DNA from 3 places in the Serratia sp. BNK-23 genome. Region 1 is predicted to be linked to each of the others. Evidence: predicted binding sites of a transcription regulator. Region 1 holds the regulator's gene; each other region holds the start of a gene.
What was found. The regulator sigma-54, encoded in region 1, starts transcription at its own class of promoters, with help from an activator protein. The targets are predictions, from matches to a motif close to GTTGGCACANNTTTCGCTNT.
Positions count from the first base shown of each region.

Region 2: the regulator sigma-54 is predicted to act here: its motif matches at 1,210-1,229, upstream of glnK (P-II family nitrogen regulator).
Region 3: the regulator sigma-54 is predicted to act here: its motif matches at 4,296-4,315, upstream of ACMGF9_RS21260 (circularly permuted type 2 ATP-grasp protein).

Region 1 is NZ_CP179900.1:429,452-434,804, reverse strand. It holds gene ACMGF9_RS02040 (calcium/sodium antiporter) at 1-44, shown strand, start outside; gene kdsD (arabinose-5-phosphate isomerase KdsD) at 61-1,047, shown strand; gene kdsC (3-deoxy-manno-octulosonate-8-phosphatase KdsC) at 1,065-1,619, shown strand; gene lptC (LPS export ABC transporter periplasmic protein LptC) at 1,616-2,194, shown strand; gene lptA (lipopolysaccharide ABC transporter substrate-binding protein LptA) at 2,163-2,702, shown strand; gene lptB (LPS export ABC transporter ATP-binding protein) at 2,709-3,434, shown strand; gene rpoN (RNA polymerase factor sigma-54) at 3,487-4,920, shown strand; gene hpf (ribosome hibernation promoting factor) at 4,944-5,231, shown strand.
Region 2 is NZ_CP179900.1:3,899,031-3,904,383, forward strand. It holds gene amtB (ammonium transporter AmtB) at 1-784, opposite strand, end outside; gene glnK (P-II family nitrogen regulator) at 821-1,159, opposite strand; gene smdB (multidrug efflux ABC transporter permease/ATP-binding subunit SmdB) at 1,439-3,217, opposite strand; gene smdA (multidrug efflux ABC transporter permease/ATP-binding subunit SmdA) at 3,210-4,985, opposite strand; gene ACMGF9_RS18580 (Lrp/AsnC family transcriptional regulator) at 5,078-5,353, opposite strand, start outside.
Region 3 is NZ_CP179900.1:4,465,011-4,470,363, reverse strand. It holds gene ACMGF9_RS21280 (beta-N-acetylhexosaminidase) at 1-279, shown strand, start outside; gene ACMGF9_RS21275 (proteasome-type protease) at 309-1,037, opposite strand; gene ACMGF9_RS21270 (transglutaminase family protein) at 1,113-1,907, opposite strand; gene ACMGF9_RS21265 (alpha-E domain-containing protein) at 1,904-2,830, opposite strand; gene ACMGF9_RS21260 (circularly permuted type 2 ATP-grasp protein) at 2,824-4,260, opposite strand; gene ridA (2-iminobutanoate/2-iminopropanoate deaminase) at 4,521-4,907, opposite strand; gene pyrI (aspartate carbamoyltransferase regulatory subunit) at 5,006-5,353, opposite strand, start outside.

The sequences.
Region 1 (5,353 bases):
ATCTTGCGGTGCTGTTCTTTAACCCTTTCAGTACTTTCGGCTAAACCGACGGGAATGAGTATGTCGAACATTGAGTTGCAACCGGGCTTCGATTTTCAACAGGCCGGCAAAGAAGTGCTTCAGATAGAGCGTGAAGGGCTGGCTCAGCTCGACAGCTACATCAACGCAGACTTCACCCGCGCCTGCGAAACCATCGCCGCCTGCGGCGGCAAAGTGGTGGTGATGGGCATGGGCAAATCCGGCCACATCGGCTGCAAGATCGCCGCGACCTTCGCCAGCACCGGCACGCCCTCATTCTTCGTTCATCCGGCGGAGGCCAGCCATGGCGATTTGGGCATGGTCACCCCGCAGGACATCGTGCTCGCCATCTCCAACTCCGGCGAGTCCAGCGAGATCCTGGCGCTGATCCCGGTGTTGAAACGCCAACAGATCACCCTCATCTGTATGACTAACAATCCGGAAAGCTCGATGGGTAAAGCGGCGGATATCCACCTGTGCATCAAGGTGCCGCAGGAAGCCTGCCCGCTGGGGCTGGCGCCGACCACCAGCACCACCGCCACGCTGGTGATGGGCGATGCGCTGGCCGTCGCGCTGCTGAAAGCGCGCGGTTTCACGCCGGAAGATTTCGCGCTGTCGCATCCGGGCGGCGCACTCGGCCGCAAACTGCTGCTGCGGGTTAGCGATATCATGCACAGCGGCGATGAAATTCCCCACGTCAGCGCCGACGCCTCGTTGCGCGACGCGTTGCTGGAAATCACCCGCAAAAATCTGGGCCTGACGGTGATCTGCGACGATCTGATGAAAATCGCCGGCATCTTTACCGATGGCGACCTGCGCCGGGTGTTCGACATGGGCATCAACCTGCACGAGGCGAAGATTGCCGATGTCATGACGCCGGGCGGCGTGCGGGTGCGCCCCAACATCCTGGCGGTCGATGCATTGAACCTGATGCAACAACGCCACATCACCGCGCTGCTGGTTGCCGATGGCGACCAGTTGCTGGGTGTGGTACATATGCATGACATGCTGCGCGCCGGCGTCGTTTAATTAAGGAATAGAACGGAATGGGTATGGTAGAAACCTGCTACGGGCCGGTAGAACAAGAGGTTATGGCGCGTGCCGGGAACATCCGCCTGTTGATTTGCGACGTTGACGGCGTGCTGTCGGACGGCCTGATCTTCATGGGCAACAACGGTGAAGAACTGAAGGCGTTCAACGTGCGCGACGGCTACGGCATCCGCTGCTTGAAAACCTCAGACATCGAGGTGGCGATCATCACCGGGCGCTCCGCCAAGCTGCTGGAGGACCGCGCGCAGACGCTCGGCATCACCCATCTGTATCAGGGGCAGTCCGATAAGCTTTTGGCCTTCCGCGAACTGTTGGATAAACTGTCGTTAACGGCGGATCAGGTCGCCTATATCGGCGATGACCTGATCGACTGGCCGGTGATGGCGCAGGTCGGCCTGGCGGTCGCGGTGGCGGACGCCCATCCGCTGCTGACGCCGCGCGCCCACTACGTCACCCGCATTGCCGGCGGCCGCGGCGCGGTACGCGAACTGTGCGACATCATTCTTTTGGCTCAAAATAAGCTGGAGGACGCCAAAGGGCTGTCGATATGAGTAAAACCAAACTGTGGATCACCATCCTGTTGACGGTGATCGTTCTGGCGCTGATCGGCTGGAACATGACGGACTTCAGCGACGACACGGCCCCTGGCCCGGTCAACGATCAGGATCCGACCTACCAGAGCCAGCACACGGTCACCGTGGTGTACAACCCGGCCGGTAAACTGAATTACAAACTGGTGGCGGAAGACGCGAAGTATTACACCGCCGGCGAGCTGAGCTGGTTCACCCAGCCGGTGATGACGCTGTTCGATGAGAATGCGGTGGCCACCTGGTCAGTTCGCGCCGATCGCGCCAAACTGACTAAAGACCGAATGCTGTATCTGTATGGTCACGTCGAGGTGAACAGCCTGACCACCACCTCGCAGCTGGAAAAAATTAAGACGGACAACGCTCAGGTAAACCTGGTCACCCAGGACGTCACCTCCGATGACGAAGTCACGCTTTACGGGACCAATTTTACCTCTAACGGCATGAAAATGCGTGGGAACCTGCGGACCAAAACCGCTGAGCTGATTGATAAGGTTAAGACCAACTATGAAATTCAGAACCAAAAACCAACTCCGTAACCTGTTGCTCGGCAGCTTAGTTTTGGCCGCCAGCGCCCCCGCTCTGGCGCTGAAATCCGACTCCAGCCAGCCGGTCAGCATCGACTCGCTCAAGCAGTCGTTGGACATGCAAAGCAACGTCAGCACCTTCACCGACAACGTGGTGATCAAACAGGGCACCATCGATATTCGCGCAGACAAGGTGGTAGTCACCCGCCCGGGCGGAGATCAGAATAAGACCTATATTGAAGCGTTCGGCAACCCGGTAACCTTCTACCAGATGCAGGACAGCGGCAAGCCGGTCAAAGGCCACGCGCAGAAAGTGCGTTACGACGTGGCGACCCAGCTGGTGACCCTGACGGGCAACGCCTATCTGGAGCAGCTCGACAGCAACGTGAAAGGCGATCGCATCACCTATCTGGTGCAACAGCAGCAAATGCAGGCGTTTAGCGATAAAGGCAAACGCGTGACAACGGTTCTGGTACCGTCGCAGTTGCAAGACAAAAACGAGCAAAAAAAGAGTAACTAATCACTTATGGCAACACTCATCGCAGAAAACCTGGCGAAAGCCTACAAGGGCCGTAAAGTTGTCGAAGACGTCAGCCTGAAAGTGAAATCCGGCGAGATCGTCGGCCTGCTCGGCCCGAACGGTGCAGGTAAAACCACCACCTTCTACATGGTGGTCGGCATCGTGCCGCGCGACGCCGGGCGCATCGTGATCGACGAAGAAGACATCAGCCTGCTGCCGCTGCACGCCCGCGCGCGCCGCGGTATTGGTTACCTGCCGCAGGAAGCGTCGATCTTCCGCCGCCTGAGCGTGTACGACAACCTGATGGCGGTGCTGGAGATCCGTCCCGACCTCACCAGCGAACAGCGCGAAGACCGTGCCAAGGAGCTGATGGAAGAGTTCCATATCTCCCATCTGCGCGACAGCCTTGGCCAGGCGTTGTCCGGCGGTGAACGCCGCCGCGTCGAAATCGCCCGCGCGCTGGCGGCCAACCCGAAATTCATTCTGCTGGACGAACCCTTCGCCGGGGTGGATCCGATTTCCGTTATCGACATCAAAAAAATCATCGAGCACCTGCGTGACAGCGGCCTGGGCGTGCTGATCACCGACCACAACGTGCGCGAGACGCTGGACGTATGTGAACGCGCCTACATCGTCAGCCAGGGCAAACTGATTGCCCACGGCACGCCGGATGCTATTCTGGCCGACGAGCAGGTTAAACGCGTTTATCTGGGCGAAGAGTTCCGCCTCTAAGCGCCGGCGCGCCCTGCGGGGCGACACCGTTAACGGAAGTAGACAGAAAACTATGAAGCAAGGTTTGCAACTCAGGCTCAGTCAACAGCTGGCCATGACTCCTCAGCTCCAGCAGGCGATCCGCCTGCTGCAGTTGTCCACGCTTGAGCTTCAGCAAGAGATCCAGCTGGCGCTGGAGAGCAATCCGCTGCTTGAACAGACCGATCTGCACGACGAAATCGACGCCAAAGAAACCCAGGAGACCGAGGGGCTCGATACCCGCGAGGCGCTGGAACAGAAAGACATGCCGGAAGAGCTGCCGCTGGACGCCACCTGGGATGAGATCTACACCGCCGGCACGCCGTCCGGCACCGGCACCGACTACAGCGACGACGAGCTGCCGGTCTATCAGGGCGAGACCACCCAAACGCTGCAGGATTACCTGATGTGGCAGGTGGATCTGACGCCGTTTTCCGATACCGACGCCGCCATCGCCACCTCCATCGTCGACGCGGTGGACGACACCGGCTATCTCACCGTGCCGCTGGAAGACATTCTGGAAAGCCTGGGCGACGAAAACGTGACCCTCGAGGAAGTCGAGGCGGTGTTGAAGCGCGTGCAACGTTTCGATCCGATCGGCGTCGCCGCGCGCGATCTGCGCGATTGCCTGCTGGTGCAGCTCTCCCAATACGCCAAAGACACCCCTTACCTGGCCGAAGCGCGGCTGATCATCAGCGACCATCTGGATCTGCTGGCCAACCACGACTTTCGCAGCCTGATGCGATCAACCCGGCTAAAAGAAGATACACTGAAAGAAGCGATGCTGCTGATTCAGTCGCTCGATCCGCGCCCGGGGCAGTCGATCAATACCGGCGAATCGGAATACGTGATTCCGGACGTGCTGGTGCGCAAGACGCAGAACAAATGGACGGTCGAGCTCAACGGCGACAGCGTGCCGCGTTTGAAGATCAATCAGCAATACGCCGCGCTGGGCAACAGCGCCCGCAGCGAAGCCGACGGCCAGTTCATCCGCAGCAACCTGCAGGAAGCCAAGTGGCTGATTAAAAGCCTGGAGAGCCGCAATGAGACGCTGCTGAAGGTCACCCGCTGCATCGTCGATCAACAGCAGGCGTTCTTCGAGCAAGGCGAAGAGTTTATGAAACCCATGGTGCTGGCGGATATCGCCCAGGCCGTGGAGATGCATGAATCGACGATCTCGCGCGTCACCACGCAGAAGTTTCTGCACAGCCCGCGCGGCATTTTCGAATTGAAATATTTCTTCTCCAGCCACGTGAATACCGACAGCGGCGGCGAAGCCTCCTCGACGGCGATCCGCGCGTTGGTGAAGAAATTGATTGCGGCGGAAAACCCCGCCAAACCACTCAGCGACAGCAAGCTGGCCACCCTGCTCGCCGATCAGGGGATCATCGTGGCGCGGCGCACCGTCGCCAAGTACCGAGAGTCTTTGTCCATCCCGCCGTCGAACCAGCGTAAACAGTTGGTTTGACCTCTATTGAGAAGGAAGACACTATGCAGCTCAACATTACCGGACACCACATCGAAATCACCGATCCGTTGCGCGAGTTCGTGAACAACAAGTTCGCCAAACTCGAACAGTATTTTGATCGCATCAATCAGGTGTATGTTGTATTAAGTGTGGAAAAAGTGCAGCAAATTGCGGAAGCAACGGTGCACGTGAATGGAGGCGAGTTGCACGCCACCTCGGAAGACGAGAATATGTATGCCGCAATTGATACGCTGATCGACAAATTGGCACGTCAATTGAACAAACATAAAGACAAATTGAAGCAACACTGACACCCTAACCCATTCCATGAGGCGGCATCCGTCGCCGCCTCACCCTTCGGCGCGTGACCCGCATGGGTGACGCGCCGAACGGTAATCAGGGTTAAAACCGACGAAAAACCGCCTTGCCGGGT
Region 2 (5,353 bases), 1.7 Mb from region 1:
CCGCAGTGGCAACCACGGTGTTGAGGAATGCCAGAGCCGCAATGCCGTTGGCCGCGCTGGCGGAACCGGCATTGAAGCCGAACCAGCCGATATACAGGATGGACGCCCCGGTAAACACCATCGGCAGGTTGTGCGGTTTGAAGGCCTCTTTACCGAAGCCGGCGCGCTTGCCAATCAGGTAGGCGCCGATCAACCCGGCGCTGGCGGCGTTGATGTGCACCACGGTGCCGCCGGCGAAGTCCAAGGCGCCGTCGGCGGCCAGGTAACCGCCGCCCCACACCATGTGCGCGATCGGCAGATAAGACAGCGTGAACCAGAGGATCGCGAAGATCAGCACCGCCGAGAAGCGAATGCGTTCGGCGAAGCCACCCACCACCAGCGCCACGGTGATACAGGCGAAGGAGGCCTGGAAGGCGACGTGGATCATTTGGCTGATGCTGCCGGTGACGCTGTCGATGCCGATGCCTTTCAGCATCGCCGTTTCGAACCCGCCGAACACCGCATTGCCCTCGCTGAACGCCAGGCTATAGCCATACAACACCCACAGCACGCAGACCAGCGCGAAGGTGACGGTGACCTGCGTCAGCATCGACAGCACGTTTTTGCCGCGCAGCAAGCCACCGTAAAACAGCGCGATGCCCGGCAGCGTCATGAACAGCACCAACGCGGTGCAGATCATCATAAAGGCGTTGTCGGCCTTATCAGCGACCGCCGGGGCGGCCAGGGCCAAAGAAGGAACCAGGGTTACCGAACTCAGGCCCAACATGGATAACAGTCTTTTCATTATCAATCCATCCCCATCACTTAACTGAGTTCGCGGTTACAGTGCCGATTCGTCGGTTTCGCCGGTGCGAATGCGGATCACACGTTGCAACTCGGCAACGAAAATTTTGCCGTCGCCGATTTTGCCGGTGTAGGCGGCTTTGCTAATCACATCAACCACTTCATCCAACTGATCGTCGGCGATGGCGATATCGATTTTGACCTTGGGCAGGAAATTGACGTTATATTCGGCGCCGCGATACAGCTCGGCGTGCCCCTTCTGGCGGCCAAAGCCCTTCACTTCGGTTACGGTCAACCCCTGAATACCCACGGAGGACAAGGCCTCGCGCACGTCCTCCAGCTTGAACGGTTTGATTACCACGGTCACCAGCTTCATATTGCCCCTCCACGAATTAAGCCCAAACTCACCCCTGGTACGCGTCATATGTAGCAAGGGCTGTGCCAAATTTTATTTTGCATGGCGATTCAGCGGATTAGCGGGCACGCGGGCGCCGCCGCGGCGCGGCGCAGTACCGATACCTTGAATGGGTTAAATAATGCGCACTGATTTGGTGCGTGTCGCGTCGAAAAAGTGCAGAAAGGGGGCGTAGCCTGGCGGAGTTGCCTGCTTGTGGTGCGTTGGGAAAAATAAGGGCCGCGATCGCGGCCCGTGGGATCAGGCGGGTTGGCTCTCCTCGCGCACCGCTTCCGCCAACTGCTCGCCCGCCAGCTGCAGCTGATACATCTGGTAGTAGCGCCCCTGCTGCGCCAGCAGCTGTTGATGGTTGCCCTGCTCCACCGCCTGGCCGCGATGCAACACCAGAATGGAATCGGCATCGACGATCGTCGAGAGGCGGTGAGCGATCACCACCAGCGTGGTGTGCTCGCGGATCGCACGCAGCGCGCGCTGGATAGCCTGCTCGGTGCCCGAGTCGATATTGGCGGTCGCCTCGTCGAGGATCAGGATCTGCGGCGCCTGCACCAAGACCCGCGCCATCGCCAGCAGCTGTTTCTGCCCAACCGACAGGTTATTGCCCTGCTCCCCCAGTCGGGTGTGAATACCCTGCGGGAAGCCACGCACCAGATCCGCCAGCTGCACCGTTTCCAGCGCTCGCCAAACGGCGTCTTCCTCGATATTGCGCCCCAACGTGACGTTGGCCAGCACCGAATCGGCGATCACCACCGGATCCTGCTGCACCATCGCCACGCCCTGGCGCAGCGTGCGGTGCGACAAGCTGGAGATCGGGCGGCCATCGAGACGCACTTCTCCCTCGCTGACCGGGTAATAACCCATCAGCAGGTTGGCCAAGGTGCTCTTGCCGCTGCCGGTGTGCCCGACCAGCGCCACGAAGCCGCGCGACGGCACCGACAGAGAAATATGCTGCAGCACCTTTTTGTCCGCGCGGTAAGCGAAGCTCAGATCGGTGATGTCGATGCGGCCGCCGGCCAACGGACTATCGTCGGTACCGTAACTCTGCTGGCTGCGATCCATCAGTTCGAAAATGCGTTCGCCGGCCACCACCGCCTGCTGCAGGATCGACTGTTGTGACGTCAGCTCGATCAACGGTTCGTTCAAACGCCCCAGGTAGTTGATGAAGGCATAGAGTACGCCGACGCCAATCACGCCTTCACCGCTGAAGCCGAACAACATCAGCAAACCGCACAGCACCAGCGCCGAAAACAGGCTGAGCAGCGGCCGCAGCAGGAAACCGTCGAGCCGCAGCGTCTGCATGCGCGCGAGATAGTGCGACTGGCTGGCGGCGCTCATGCGCTCGCCGAAGCGCACCTGCTGGCGGAATTGCTGGATCACGCCCATGCCGTTGATCACTTCGTTGAAGCCGTCGTTGATGTCCGCCAGATAACTGCGCACCCGGCGCACAATCGGCGTGCTGTAATATTGATAGATGCCCATCACCACGAACACCGCCGGGAAGATGCAGATAGCCACCAGCGCCATGCGCCAGTCGAGGCTGAACATCGCCACCAGCATGGCGCCGATCAGCGCGGCGCTTTTCAGCACCGTGGAGACCACCATCACGTACAGGTCCTTGATCACTTCGGTGTCGTTGGTGACGCGCGAGATCAATTGCCCGACCGGTTGCGTGTCGAAGGCGCTGAGCGGCTGGCGCAGCGCGGCGTCCATCACGTCGGTGCGCAGCCGCTGCACCACGCCTACCGCCGCCTGGTTGAACAGCAGCGCCTGGAAGTAGTGCAGCGCCGCCGCCAGCAGCTCCAGCAGAATGTAGGCCGCCGCCAGCCCGCCGACGATCATCAGCGGCAGTTGCCCTTTGGCGACGTAATTATCGATAAAATAGCTCACCAGGATCGGCCCGGCGACTTCCGCCGCCGCCGCCACCCACAGCATCAGCACCGCCACCCCCAGCGGTTTGCGGTACGGCGAACCGTAGGCCAGCAGGCGCTTCAGCGTCGGCCACAGCTTTTGCACTTTATTCATCGGCCAACGCCTCCTCGCCGTTTTCCGGCGCTTCGTCCAGCGCCGCTTCCAGCTGCTGATAGCGGTACATATCGCGATACCAGCCCGGCTGCGCCGCCAGCGCCGCCGGATCGCCGCGCTGCGCCACGCCGCCGTGCTGCATCACCAGGATTTCGCTGGCCTCGGTTAATGCCGACAGCCGGTGTGCGCTGATGATCACCGTGCGATCTTGCCCCCAGCTACGCAGGTTGTGCAGGATCTGGTGTTCGGTACGGCCATCCACCGCCGATAGCGCATCGTCGAGGATCAGGATCTCCGCATCCAGCAGCAGCGCGCGCGCGATGGAGATGCGCTGTTTCTGCCCGCCCGACAGCATCACGCCGCGTTCGCCCACTTCGGTGTCATAGCCCTGCGGCAGCCGCAGAATGTCCTCATGGACGCTGGCCAGCCGCGCCGCCTGTTCAATCTGCGCCTGCGTCGCCCCCGGCTGGCCCAGCGCGATGTTGTTCGCCACGGTATCGGAGAACAGGAACGGCGTTTGGCTCACCACCGACAGCCGCGAACGCCAGTCGTCGAGTTTGACCTGCGGCAACGGCAGGCCGTGATAGCGGATCTGCCCTTGATCGACGTCGAACTGGCGCTGGATCAGCGACAGCAGCGTCGATTTGCCGGCCCCGGTCGGCCCGCATAGCCCCAGCATTTGCCCTGGTTTCAGCGTCAGCGCCACATCGTGCAGCGCCGGATGCGGGTTTTCCGGGTAGTGGAACGCGCGGATATCCACCTCCAGCACGCCGCGCCCGGCCGGCAACGCCTGCGGGCCATCCTGCACCGCCGGCGCCTCGTCGAGCAGGCTGCGGATGCGGCTGTAGGCCGCGCTGCCGCGCTCGACGATATTGAACATCCAGGCCAGCGCCAGCATTGGCCAGATCATCAGGCCGAGGTACATCACAAAGCTGGTCAGTTGCCCGAGCGTCAGCGAACCGTTCACTACCATCCAGCTGCCGCCGCCGATAGCCAACAGGTTAGAGGCGCCGATGGCGATATAAATGGTCGGATCGAAGCGCGCATCCACCCGCGCCACGTGCATGTTCTTGGCCCCGGTCTGCGCCGCGACGTCGGCGAAACGGTTGGATTGGTGATCTTCCAGCCCGAAGGCCTTGATCATGCGGATGCTGGTCATGCTTTCCTGCGCCTGATCGTTCAGGCTGGAAAACGCCGCCTGCGCCGATTTAAAGCGCTGGTGCAGCTGGTCGCCGTAATATTTGATGGCGATCGCCATCAGCGGCATCGGGATTAACGCCAACACCGTCAGCTGCCAGCTGATTTGGGTGCTCATCACCACCAGCACCACCACCCCCATCACCAGCGAATCCACCAACGTCAGCACGCCTTCACCGGCGGCGAACACCACGCGATCCACATCGTTGGTGGCGCGCGCCATCAGGTCGCCGGTGCGATGGCGCAGGTAGAACGCCGGGTTTTGTCGGCTGAGCTGGCGGTAAAAGTTTTCGCGCAGTTCGACCGCCAGCTGGTAGGAAGCGCCGAACAGCAGCACCCGCCACACATAGCGCAGCAGGTAAACGACTATCGCGGTGCCGATCATCAGCCCGAGCCAGGCCAACAGCACGCCGGTGGACATCTGTTTTTCGGTGACGCCATCCACGATGATGCCGACCAGCTTAGGCGGCAACAGTTGCAGGATGGCGATGACGATCAGCAGCACCACCGCCCCGAGGTAGCGGCGCCACTCCCGGCGGAAGTACCAGCCGATTTGTGCAAATAATCTCACGCAGTTTGATTCCAGGATTTTATGGGATTTGTCTCTTTTTCTGCTTCAGCAGAGCAGGATACCACCGTTGAGCCGCCCGTCCGGTTAACTTTTCACTCCGGCACCGGCAGCGCAGTGGTGTATTTGATTTTTTCCATGGCAAAGCTCGAGGTGACGTCAATAAGGCCCGGTACGCCGTTCACCAGGCGCTTATAAAAGCCGTCGTAGCTTTTCATGTCCGCCACTTCGACCTGCATCAGGTAGTCGTACTCCCCCGCCATCCGGTAGAACGCCAGCACCTCGGGCATCTGGCTGGTCAGCTGCACAAACGCCTGATACCACTCGCTGCTGTGCTGCTGGGTCTTGATCAGCACGAACGCCGTCAGCCC
Region 3 (5,353 bases), 1.1 Mb from region 1:
CGGCTGCAGCGCTGGCAGGCGAACGGCGCGGCGCTGCAGACGGCGATCGCGGGCAACCGCACGCTGCGGGAGCTGGCGCCGGTGGCGCAGGACGTCGATGCCCTGGCCGCATTGGGCTTAACGCTGCTGGAGCGGTATCAGCAGGACAAACCGCTGAGCCGAACCGAGGCCGAACAAGCGCAGCGCCAGCTGGATGCGGCGGCGCAGACGCGCGACGAAGTGGTGATTGCCGCGGTGTACCCGCTGGAGGCGTTGCTGCGGGGGTTGCAGCCGCAATGAGGCGGACGGGCTCGTGTGAGCCCGGATCCCTACAGCTGCAGCGGCGGCAACTGGGTGAAAATGCTGACCAGCCCTTCGCCCCAACCCTTGCGGATGGCGCTGAAGTACGGATGGTCTTCGGTAATGCGGTATTGCCGGGTATGGCTGAAGCTGTCGCGCGGGTAGATCATCACGTCGAGCGGCAGCCCGACGGACAGGTTGCTGCGCAGGGTCGAATCCAGTGAAATCAGCGCGCATTGCATCGCTTGTTCCAGCGGCGTGTCGTAGTGCAGTACCCGGTCGATGATCGGTTTGCCGTATTTGCTTTCGCCTATCTGAAAATAGGGCGTGTCGCGGGTGGCTTCGATAAAATTGCCTTGCGGGTAGATATGGAACAGCCGCATCTCTTCCCCGCTAATTTGGCCGCCGAGCAGCAGGTTGCAGCTGAAATCGGTGGTGCTGCCGCTTTGCTGCGCCTCACTGTCGCGCTGGATCACCTCGCGCACCGTTTCCCCCACCAGCGTGGCGGCGTCGTAGAGGCTGGGAGCGTTGAGCAGGTTGGGGCGTTCGGCGTCCTTGCTGCGGTGCAACAGCAAACTGATGATGCTCTGGGTGGTCGCCAGGTTGCCGGCGCTTTGCAGCACCAGCGTGCGATCGCCGTCCTGTTGGAACACGTGCAGTTTGCGGAAGGTGGAAATATGATCCACCCCGGCGTTGGTGCGCGAATCGGACGCAAAGACCAGCCCGGACGACAAACGCATGGCCACACAGTAGGTCATACTACAATCCCTCAAAACAAGACCGGCACGCCGCCAACGCGCAGCGTGCCCGAAACATTTGCCATCGGCAAGCGGCTACTGGCCGGTTGGCATCATTTGTACGGCGGCGATGGCGCTCATGTCTTCGCAGCCGCCGCCCAACCGCATGCCGCGCACCGGGCAGGCGTCCAGATAATCGATGCCGACCGCCAGCTTAAGGTGCTGATTTGGCATGCGCGTATTGTTGGTCACGTCGAAGCTGTGCCAGCGTTCCTCCACCCACACTTCCGCCCAGGCATGGGTGGCGACATGGGTCGAGTCTTCGCTGTACAGGTAGCCGCTGACGTAGCGCGCCGGGATGTTCAGGCTGCGGCAGCAGCTCAGGAAGACATGCGTATGATCCTGACACACGCCGCTGCCGGCGGCGAACGCCTCGGCGGCGCTGTCTGTCACGCGCGTGGAGCCTGGGCTGTAAGGCATCTTCAGCAGCAGCTCGCCCATCAGATGTTCCAGGCCGCTCAGCACCGCCTGCGGTTGATGATAACGCAGGGCGAAGGCCTGAATGGCGTCATCGGGCTGGGTCAGCGGGCTATGGCGCAGAAATACCAGCGGCGACAGATGCCCGAGCGCCCGATCTTCGACGCCGTCTTCAATCTCCACTTCCCCGAGCACCCGAATGGTGATGGCCTGATGCGGTTCATCGAGCGTCAGCACGTGCAGTACGTTGCCGAAGGCGTCGGTGGTGCGCACCGCGTCATCCGGCAACGACAGTTGCCAGGAGAGGATGCGCTGATGCGGCGAATCCTGCGGCGTCAGCCGCAGATATTGGGTGCTGCGCTGCACCGGCTGGGCGTAGCGATAATGGGTGTTGTGCTCAATATTCAGTTTCATTGCGCCTCCAGATAAGTGTGATGGATGCTTTCGGCGATGCCGTTCACCTGGCCGAGAAAGGCGCTCAACCACTCGCCCAGGCCGATCTTGTTCAGATCCTTCATGCTGCTGAAGCGCAGCTCGGCATGCAGGGTGTGCGCCAGACGTCGCGGTTGGTTGGCGCCGCCGCCGATCAGTTCCAATTGCTGCACCATGTCGCCGACGCAGGCCAGCAGTGAACGCGGGATTTCATTGCGCAGAATCATCAGTTCGGCGATGGTCTCGCGGCTCAACGGCTGCTTGTAGATGCTGTGGTAGGCTTCGCGCGCGCTCACCGCCCGCAGCAGCGTGTCCATGCGGTAATATTCGCGCACCGGGTCGCCGTCGATGTCCATCAGCGTGTTCTTCACCTCCAGCAGACGGGCGGTGCCGTCGGCCCGCTCCAGCAGGGTGCCGAGACGGATAAAGCGCATGGCGTCGCTGCGCAGCAGCGTGCCGAACATGGCGCCGCGAAACAGATGGGCGCGCTCCTTCACCCAGTCGAAGAAGGCATCGGCACCCACCGAGCCGATGCCCTGGCGGCGGATCAGTTTCATCTCTATCCAGGTGGCGTTGATGCACTCCCAGACTTCGGACGACAGGCTGCCGCGCACCGCGTGGGCGTTGTTCCAGCCCATTTGCAGGCAGCTGAAGATGCTGCTGTGGTTGCGGTTGTCGAGCGCGAAGAAACTGACCAGATTGGGCATCGTCAATTCCGGGTAGGCGGCGGCATACAGCTGGCCGGTGCCGGTCAGATTGAGCGGCACCTGCAGATCCTGATCGCCGCCGTCGCGGATCGGCATCATCGACAGCTTGTTGGTGACGTCCAGCACCCGGGCGATGCTTTCCGCCCGCTCCAGATAGCGGGCCATCCAATAGAGTTCACTGGCGGTGCGGCTCAGCATAGGTCGTCCTCCAATACCCAGGTGTCCTTGGTGCCGCCGCCCTGCGACGAGTTCACCACCAGCGAACCTTCCGCCAACGCCACCCGGGTCAGGCCGCCGGGCACCAGGCGGATCTCCGCGCCGCTGAGGGCGAACGGCCGCAGATCGATATGCCGCGGCGCCAGACCGTCGTTGACGAAGGTCGGGCAGGTGGACAGCGCCAGCGTGTTTTGCGCAATGTAATTCTGCGGGCGAGCCAGCAGCAGAGCGCGGAAGCGGGCGAGCTCGTCCTTGCTCGCCGTAGGGCCGATCAACATGCCGTAGCCGCCGGCGCCGTGCACCTCTTTCACGACCATCTGTTCGAGGTTGGCCAGCACATACGACAGTTCGTTTTTATGTCGGCACTGCCAGGTTGGCACGTTGTTGAGGATCGGTTCCTCTTGCAGGTAGAAGCGCACCATATCCGGCACGTAGGGGTAGATCGATTTGTCGTCGGCCACGCCGGTGCCGATGGCGTTGGCCAGCACCACATTGCCGGCGCGATACACCGACAGCAGCCCCGGTACGCCGAGCATCGAGTCCGGCCGAAACGCCAGCGGATCGAGGAAGGCGTCGTCCACCCGACGATAGATCACGTCCACTTTGCACGGCCCGGCGGTGGTGCGCATGAACACCGCGCCGTCCTTGACGAACAGATCGGCGCTTTCGACCAGCTCCACCCCCATCTGCTGCGCCAGGAAACTGTGCTCAAAATAGGCGCTGTTGAAGCGGCCCGGCGTCAGCACCACCACGGTGGGATCGTTGATGGGCGAGCTTTCGCGCAGCGTTTGCAGCAGGTGCGACGGGTAGCGCTCCACCGGCGCGATGCGTTGCCGGGCGAACAGTTCCGGATACAGACGCATCATCATTTTGCGGTTTTCCAGCATGTAAGAGACGCCGGACGGGGTGCGCAAGTTATCTTCCAGCACGTAGTATTGGCCGTCGCTGTTGCGGACCATGTCCACGCCGACGATATGCGCATAGATATCGCGATGCAGATCAACACCTTGCATACAGGGTTGATACTGATCGTTGGCCAGCACCTGTTCTGCCGGAATGAGGCCGGCCTTCAGAATATGCTGCTGGTGGTAAATGTCGTGCAGGAAAGCGTTGAGCGCCTGTACGCGCTGGCGAATGCCGCGATCGAGCATCGCCCATTCGGCGGCCGGAATAATGCGCGGCACGCTGTCGAACGGGATCAACCGCTCGGCGCCGTCATCGTCGCCGTAGACGTTGAAGGTGATGCCCACCCGGTGAAACAGCAGCGCAGCCTCTTCCCGCTTGCGTTGCACGGCCTGGTGATCGGCCTGCTGCAGCCATTGCCAGTAGGCGTCGTAGTGGCCACGGTGTTTTCCCTCAGCCAGAAGCATCTCATCAAAAAACGGTGAAGCGGAAAGATTGATATTCAGCATCGTCACCTCGTCGACATTGCAGGCTGTCAATCAATCGAGCATAAAACGTGCCAAGGCGATAACGGGCGAAAATGGCGCAGAGCGGGGCTGCCGCGATGAAAAACGCCCGTTTGCGGTGCAGGTGCGGCCTAGCGACGCCTTAATATAGGGCGAAATGGCGGTGGCGGTGAGCGCTGAAGGCGCAGGGACGGCAGGCTGTCGGGGCAGAGCAGAAATAAAAACGGCCAGTCTGCACTGGCCGTCATTCGCGTGCGCGTCGATTAACGACGCACGGCGATGGCTTCGATTTCGATCTTCACGTCTTTCGGCAGACGCGCCACTTCCACGCAGGAGCGGGCCGGGAACGGCGCGCTGTGCTCGGTGAAGAAGGCTTCGTACGCGGCGTTGACGGTGGCGAAGTCGTTCAGGTCTTTCACGAACACGGTGGTTTTCACGATGTCGGCAACGCTCAGGCCGGCGGCTTCGACGATCGCCTTGACGTTTTCCAGCGACTGGCGCGCCTGAGCGGCCACGTCGTCGGCGACGGCGCCGGTTTTCGGATCGACCGGGATTTGGCCGGAAGTGATGATCATGCTGCCCAGATCAACGCCCTGCACGTAAGGACCAATGGCTGCCGGGGCGAGTTCAGTGCTGATGTTACGTGACATGTTTTCTCCTGATAAACGAGGATTGTTCTATCCAGAAATCCCATTATAGGGCGTCACCGGGAGAATAACAGCGCCATCTCCCGGCGCCCATACCGGGCTTAGTCGGCCTGCAGCACCACCTGGTGCTCGAACTCTTTTTCGCAGTAGCGGCACTTCAGGTGCACTTCGCCGCCGCGCGATTTGACGCTGAAGCTCGACGCCACTGGCTCGCTGCGGCTGATGCAGTTGCCATTCGGGCAGGTCAGCACGCCGTCGATGTGGTCCGGCAGGCTAAGGGTCAGTTTGCGCACCACTTCATAGTTGTCGATGCGGTTCACCGTGGCCTTCGGCGCGTACATCGCCAGCTGGTTGGCCTGCTGCTCGGTCAGGAAGGTGTTCTCGATCTTGATCAGATCCTTGCGGCCCAGCTCGTTGGAAGGCAGGTTCAGGCCGATGGTGATGCGCTG